Regions from separate parts of the Pseudarthrobacter sp. NIBRBAC000502770 genome, predicted to be linked through region 2. Evidence: predicted binding sites of a transcription regulator. Region 2 holds the regulator's gene; each other region holds the start of a gene.

Region 1 (2,261 bases), 1.6 Mb from region 2:
GGGGACCTTCAGGGTGCCGGCGTCCATGTACGGCTTGAGGGTGTCCATGGCGCCGGTCCAGAAGAAGTTGGCGTTGTTGTCGTCGGGGCTGCCGGCGAAGAGCTCAATGTTGAACGGGCCCTTGCCGTCGACCTTCTTGCCGCTGGCATCAACGAGGCCGAGGCCGGTCAACAGCGAAGTGGCCTGCTGGACGCCCACGGTGTAGTTGTCGAACGTGGTGTAGTAGTCGACGTTCGGCGTGCCGTTGATGAGGCGGTCGTATGCGATCACTTTGACGTTCTGCTCCTTGGCCTTGGCCAGGACGTCGGTCAGGGTGGTGCCGTCAATGGCGGCAATGATCAGGGCCTTGGCGCCCTTGGTCAGCATGTTCTCGATCTGCGAGACCTGGGTGGGGATGTCGTCATTGGCGAACTGGAGGTCTGTCTTGTAGCCGAGGTCCTTCAGGGACTTTTCCACGTTGGCGCCGTCGGCGATCCACCGTTCGGAAGTCTGCGTCGGCATCGAGATGCCTACCAGTGAATCGCTGGGCTTCGCGGCACCGCTGGATTCGCTGGCCCCGCCGCGGGAGCCACAACCGGTGGCGCCCACCGTCAGGGCGACGACGAGGGCCACCGCGCCCATCAGTTTCTTGATTCTCACCATTTTCTCCTTCCGCGGCAGCACTGCCACGAAGCGTTGGTGGACCAGGCAGCACCTATGCTCCCTGGTCCTGGCCACATTGTTGATGTGTCGGTTCAATATAGACTGATTTGTGAACGCTAACAAGAGTGTCCAGCGGGAATCCCCGAAAACTTTCCAGCTCATTGACTTCCGGTTTGTTAGCGTTCACACTAGCTGCAGCACGTAGCTCCACCCTGACCCCTACAAACCCGGTAATGAGGCCCATGCCTCCCGGACGGAGGCAACCCCCATGCCAGATGCGCTGACCACGTCCAGCTCCGAGCCCAGCCATGACCACTGCGTCATCGGCGTGGATTACGGAACCCTTTCAGGCCGCGCCGTGGTGGTGCGCGTCCGCGACGGCGCGGAACTGGGCAGCGCCGTCCATGAGTATGCCCACGCGGTGGTCACCGGCGTCCTGCCCCGGGATACAGCGGGCGACGACGGCGCCCGGCTTCCCGGGGAGTGGGCACTTCAGGTGCCCAACGACTACCGGGACGTCCTGCGTACCGCCGTCCCCGCCGCCGCGGCCGACGCCGGGATCGACCCGGCCGCCGTCGTCGGTATTGCCACCGACTTCACCGCCTGCACCATGGTGCCGGTCACGGCCGACGGCACACCCCTGAACGAACTGCCCGGCTTCGCGAACCGTCCGCACGCCTATGTAAAGCTCTGGCGCCACCATGCTGCGCAGGGCCAGGCCGACCGGATCAACCGGCTCGCCGCCGAACGCGGCGAAGACTGGCTTCCCCGCTACGGAGGACTGATCTCCTCCGAATGGGAGTTCGCCAAGGGACTGCAGCTGCTGGAGGAGGATCCGGAGGCCTACGCCGCCATGGACCACTGGGTGGAGGCGGCGGACTGGATCGTCTGGCAGCTCTGCGGCCGGTATGTCCGCAACGCCTGCACTGCCGGTTATAAGGGCATCTACCAGGACGGCCGGTATCCGTCCGAAGAGTTCCTGGCCGCCCTCAACCCTGACTTCAAGGATTTTGTCAGCTCCAAGCTGGAGCACACCATCGGCCGGCTGGGTGATGCCGCCGGCACCCTGACGGCGGAGGCCGCCGCCTGGACCGGGCTGCCGGAGGGCATCGCGGTGGCCGTGGGAAACGTTGACGCGCACGTCACCGCCCCGGCCGCGAAGGCCGTGGAGCCCGGCCAGCTGGTGGCGATCATGGGCACCTCCACCTGCCACGTCATGAACGGCAGCGAACTGCGGGAAGTGCCGGGCATGTGCGGCGCCGTGGACGGTGGAATCGTTCCGGGCCTGTGGGGCTACGAGGCAGGACAGTCTGGGGTGGGGGACATCTTTGGCTGGTTCACCAGGCACGGCGTCCCGCCCGAATACCACCAGGCCGCCAAGGACGCCGGGCTGGGGATCCACGAGTACCTGACCGAACTGGCTTCCCGCCAGGCCATCGGGGAGCACGGCCTGATCGCGCTCGACTGGCATTCGGGAAACCGCTCGGTCCTGGTGGATCACGAGCTATCCGGCATGGTGGTGGGCCAAACCCTGGCCACCAGGCCCGAGGACACCTACCGCGCCCTCCTGGAAGCCACGGCCTTTGGAACCCGCACCATCGTGGACGCCTTCCGCGACG
Region 2 (2,261 bases):
TCCGGCAATGACCAGTCCGGCAGCCAGCAGCCCGGACCCGAGCAGCCGCGCTACGGCCAAAACGCGCCCCAGTACGGCCAGAACGCACCGCAGTACGGCCAGAACCAGCCCCAATACGGCTCGCAGCCCCCGGCAGCACCGCAGTACGGCCAGAATGCGCCGCAGTACGGTTCCCCATATGGCCAGAATGCTCCCCAGTACGGGCAGTCGCCCTATGGCCAGTCCCCGTACGGCCAATACCCCTCGGAGCAGCCCCAGCCGGCGGGAAGCAACGGCATCCCGCAACTGGTGAACATCTCGTTCTGGCTGCTGATCGCGTCCGCGGTGATCTTTGTCGTTTCCGTGCTCGCCGGCCTCACCCAGCTCGATGACCCACAGTTCCGTCAGGCTTTTGAGCAGCAGGTGAAAGCCAGCGGAGCGGCCGTTACGTATGACGACATCAAGAGCGTCATCGCCGGCACGCTGGTGGTCTTCGCGATCATCGGCGTCGCGCTCTACCTGCTGGTGGCATTCTTTGTCCGCAAGGGCAAAAACTGGGCACGCATCCTCGGAACCGTGTTTGCAGCGCTCTCCGTTTTGGGCCTGTTCGGGGTCCCCACCTTCGGAACGCTCGGGACGGTCCTGGGCATCGCCGCCATTGTCCTGCTCTACCTCCCGGCCGCTGCCCCGTACTTCCGGAAACAGCAGCCGTTCGCCAACCCCTATTCCGGCGGCTTCGGCAACCCTTACGGGCGGTAACGCCTACGGCAGAACGCAGCGGTGGCCCGGGATGTCCAGCATCCCGGGCCACCGCTTTTAAACCTGGGCTCAGGCCGGCTGTCCCGGCGCCTGCGCCCGTTGGGCGTGATAGGCCAGGATCTGGAGCTCGGTGGCCATGTCCACTTTGCGGAGGTTCACTCCTTCAGGGACCTGCAGCATGACGGGAGCGAAGCTGAGCACGCTGTGCACACCGGCCGCCACCACCCGGTCGCAGATGCCCTGGGCCACCGCGGCGGGAAGTGCCAGCACCACCATGTTGGCCCCGGTGCGGTGGAGGACGGTCTCGAGGTCTGCCACGTCGCTGACCCGCAGCCATCCCACCTCGTTGCCCACCACCATCTGGTCCGCGTCGAAAATGGCCACCACGTCGAAGCCCCGCGATTCGAAGCCGCCGTAGCGCGCCAGTGCTTTGCCCAGGTTTCCGGCTCCGACGATGGCCACTTTCCAGTCATGGGTCAGCCCCAGGGCCGCAGCGATGTGGCGGCTCAGGTACTGCACCTCATAGCCCACTCCCCTGGTCCCGTAGGACCCCACATGGGACAGGTCCTTGCGCAGCGTGGAGGAACTGACGCCGGAGGCTTCCGCGAGCGATTCCGACGAAACACGCTCAACCCCCTCGGCCAGCAGCGTATTCAGGGCACGCAGGTATAGCGTCAACCGGGCCACGGCGGCGGGAGGAATCTGCTTGGCCGGTGAGCCCGCGACATCCGGCACGTCCGGCACAGGCTGGGGGGTTGAATCCAAGGACGTCATTCGCATCCCCCTACTTGGCCATGGCGCGCCGCAGGACGCGTTCCAGCCGGGCTTCGTCGATTTTCCAAAAGTCGCGCTGCACCCCGTCCACCAGGACCACGGGAATCTCTTCTGCGTAGCGCTCGCGCAGTTCGGGCTGGTTGTCCACCAGCTCTTCGCGCCATTCAAGGCCCAACGCGGAAGTGACCCGGCCGACGGCGTCGCGCGCCTCTTCGCAGAGGTGGCACTCAGCTTTGGTGACCAGGACGACGCGGGGGGTAGCCATGGCTTAACGGTATCGCCGTTCGCGCCGTGCAGTTGACGCCGACCGCGCCGGCCATGTGGATTGACTAGACTCAAGTCCATGCCCGAGGAGAAATACGTTGCCGTCGTTACACGGCCGGTTGCTGCCCCGCAGCCCGGTGAGGCGGCGTTTTTCGACGTGGACAATACCTTGATGCGCGGTGCCAGCCTCTTCCATGTGGCCCGCAAGATGCACCAGCGGGGGGCGTTTACGCTCACTGAGGCTGCCGGGTTCGCGTGGAAGCAGTTCAAGTTCGTGGCGCGCGGGGAAAACATCGACGACGTCCATGCGGTCCGCGATTCGGCCCTGACACTCGCTGCCGGCATCACGGTTGACGACATCAAGGCGCTGGGCGAAGAGGTCTACGACGAGATGATCGCGTCGCGGATCTGGCCAGGTGCCAAGGCGTTGGCTGAACAGCACCTCCGGGTGGGCCGCCGCGTCTGGCTCGTAACGGCCACGCCCA
Region 3 (2,261 bases), 1.1 Mb from region 2:
GGAACGTCCGGGCTCCGCAGGGCAGGGTGGTGGGTAACACCCACTCGGGGTAACCCGCAGGCCAGTGCCACAGAAAACAGACCGCCTGCTTTTCCGGCCCCGGCCGGGGAGGGCAGGTAAGGGTGAAACGGTGGTGTAAGAGACCACCAGCTTCCCGGGTGACCGGGAAGGCTAGGTAAACCCCACCCGGAGCAAGGCCAGACAGGACACGTTCGAGGGCTGCCCGCCCGAGTGTCCGGGTAGGCCGCTGGAGGGTGCCGGCAACGGTACTCGTAGATGGATGGCCGTCGCTCCCTCGCCGGCAACGGCAGGGGAGAACAGAACCCGGCGTATCGGCTGTCCCATCCATAAACCGCGTTTGACCACGCGCGATGCGTCAGGGATCCTGAACCGTGCCCGCAATTCCTGAAACCCGTCCCGCACCCGCAGCGGGCGTTCCCGGCATCCGTTCACAAGGCCTGGCGCTCGCCGGATTCCTGGCCCTTTCGGCGCTGGCCTGGCTGCTCTCCTCGGTCCCGATCATCCTCAACTCCGGCGGCTGGTACGCAGGCTCCGTGAAAGCGCCGTGGATGCCGCCGTCGTGGATGTTCCGAGGCACGTGGATGCTGCTGTATGCGGGCGTGGCCACCGCGGCGTGGCTGGTCTGGCGCAAAGGCCGCCTTGCCGGCGGCACCCGCTCCTGGTACGTAGCCCAGTTGCTTCTCAACGCCGCCTGGCCCGTGACCTTCTTCGCCCTGTACCCAGCGCTAGGAGCCGTGGCCCTGTGGGCGGCCTTTGCAGTCATCTGTGCCCTGGCCGCAACCCTCGCGTTCCTGATCCTGAGGTTCGGCCCGGTGGACGCCACCGCCGGCTGCCTGGTGCTGCCGTACTTCTCGTGGCTGGTTTACTGCGCCAGCCTGAACCTGTACTCAGCCATCCACAACTGAGGCGCCCGTCACGGTATCCTTCCGGCGCCGTCCCGCCATGTGAGTGATTTCACGCAGCGCGGGCGTGTTCCCTGGACCGCGCCAAATTAGAATGGATCCCGGACGCAGGAGTTCTACCGCCGAAAATTGCGTCCGCAACCGGCGGTTTTTCTTTGCACGCGATCCAGGTGCCTGGGGGCCATCCCTGCAGGTGCCGGTGCCCCTGGACATCATCAGGTGGCCTACATCCGTGTACGAAGACGTACACGGCTGAACCGAGGAAGGTATTTCTGTGAGCCAGACGTCTGATTCTTGTCTTGATACGTGGATGGGCCGGGAGGCCCTCGCCGAGGCCATGATCCCCGTGATCGGCAGGCTGTACCGCGAAAACAACGTGGTGACCAGCATCCACGGCCGGAGCCTGATCAACAAGTCCACCATGAACATCCTCAAGGCGCACCGCTTTGCGCGCCGGATGAGCAAGGACGAACTGCTCCTGGAGGACACGGCGCCCCTGCTGAACACGCTGGCCGGACTCGAGCTCGGTGCCGCCGCGATCGACATCGCCCGGCTGAACCAAAAATTCAAGGAAGAGGGCAACGGCGCCACCCTTGAGGAATTCCTCCGCGCAGAACTCGCCGAGATCGTGGGCAAGCGGGGCGGCGATGACCGCACCAGCACCGACGTCGTCCTCTACGGCTTTGGCCGGATCGGCCGTCTCCTTGCACGCCTCCTCATCGAAAAGGCAGGCGGTGGCCACGGCCTGCGCCTGCGCGCCATCGTGGTGCGGCGCGGCTCCGACAACGACCTCTCCAAGCGCGCCAGCCTGCTGCGCCGCGACTCCGTCCACGGCTCCTTCGAAGGCACCATCCGCGTGGACGAAGCCGCCAACACCATCACGGCCAACGGCGTCCAGATCCAGGTCATCTACTCGAACGACCCCGCCACGATCGACTACACCGCCTACGGGATCAGCAACGCCCTGGTAGTCGACAACACCGGCCGCTGGCGCGACGCCGAGGGCCTGTCCCAGCACCTGCAAAGCAAGGGCGTGGCCCGCGTCCTGCTGACCGCACCGGGCAAGGGTGAACTGAAGAACATCGTCCACGGCATCAACCACAGCGACATCACGGACTCGGACAAGATCGTATCCGCGGCATCCTGCACCACCAATGCCATCACCCCGGTCCTGAAGGCCATCAACGACAAGTTCGGCGTGGTGCACGGCCACGTCGAAACCGTCCACTCCTTCACCAACGACCAGAACCTGATCGACAACTTCCACAAGGGCGACCGCCGCGGCCGTTCGGCAGCGCTGAACATGGTGATCACCGAAACCGGTGCCGCCAAGGCCGT

What was found. The regulator Rex, encoded in region 2, represses fermentation and respiration genes when NADH is low (regulators of the CRP and FNR family bind a similar motif). The targets are predictions, from matches to a motif close to CTTGTGAANNNNTTCACAAG.
Region 1: a site for Rex is predicted at 749-768, ahead of araB (ribulokinase). Genes of this name have one in related genera too.
Region 3: a site for Rex is predicted at 963-982, ahead of NIBR502770_RS09270 (glyceraldehyde-3-phosphate dehydrogenase). Genes of this name have one in related genera too.

The regions. Positions count from the first base shown of each region.
Region 1 is NZ_CP041198.1:236,246-238,506, forward strand. It holds gene chvE (multiple monosaccharide ABC transporter substrate-binding protein) at 1-642, opposite strand, end outside; gene araB (ribulokinase) at 911-2,261, shown strand, end outside.
Region 2 is NZ_CP041198.1:3,010,581-3,012,841, forward strand. It holds gene NIBR502770_RS14495 (hypothetical protein) at 1-738, shown strand, start outside; gene NIBR502770_RS14500 (redox-sensing transcriptional repressor Rex) at 808-1,512, opposite strand; gene NIBR502770_RS14505 (glutaredoxin family protein) at 1,523-1,777, opposite strand; gene NIBR502770_RS14510 (HAD family phosphatase) at 1,856-2,261, shown strand, end outside.
Region 3 is NZ_CP041198.1:1,928,286-1,930,546, reverse strand. It holds RNA gene rnpB (RNase P RNA component class A) at 1-348, shown strand, start outside; gene NIBR502770_RS09275 (TspO/MBR family protein) at 393-926, shown strand; gene NIBR502770_RS09270 (glyceraldehyde-3-phosphate dehydrogenase) at 1,198-2,261, shown strand, end outside.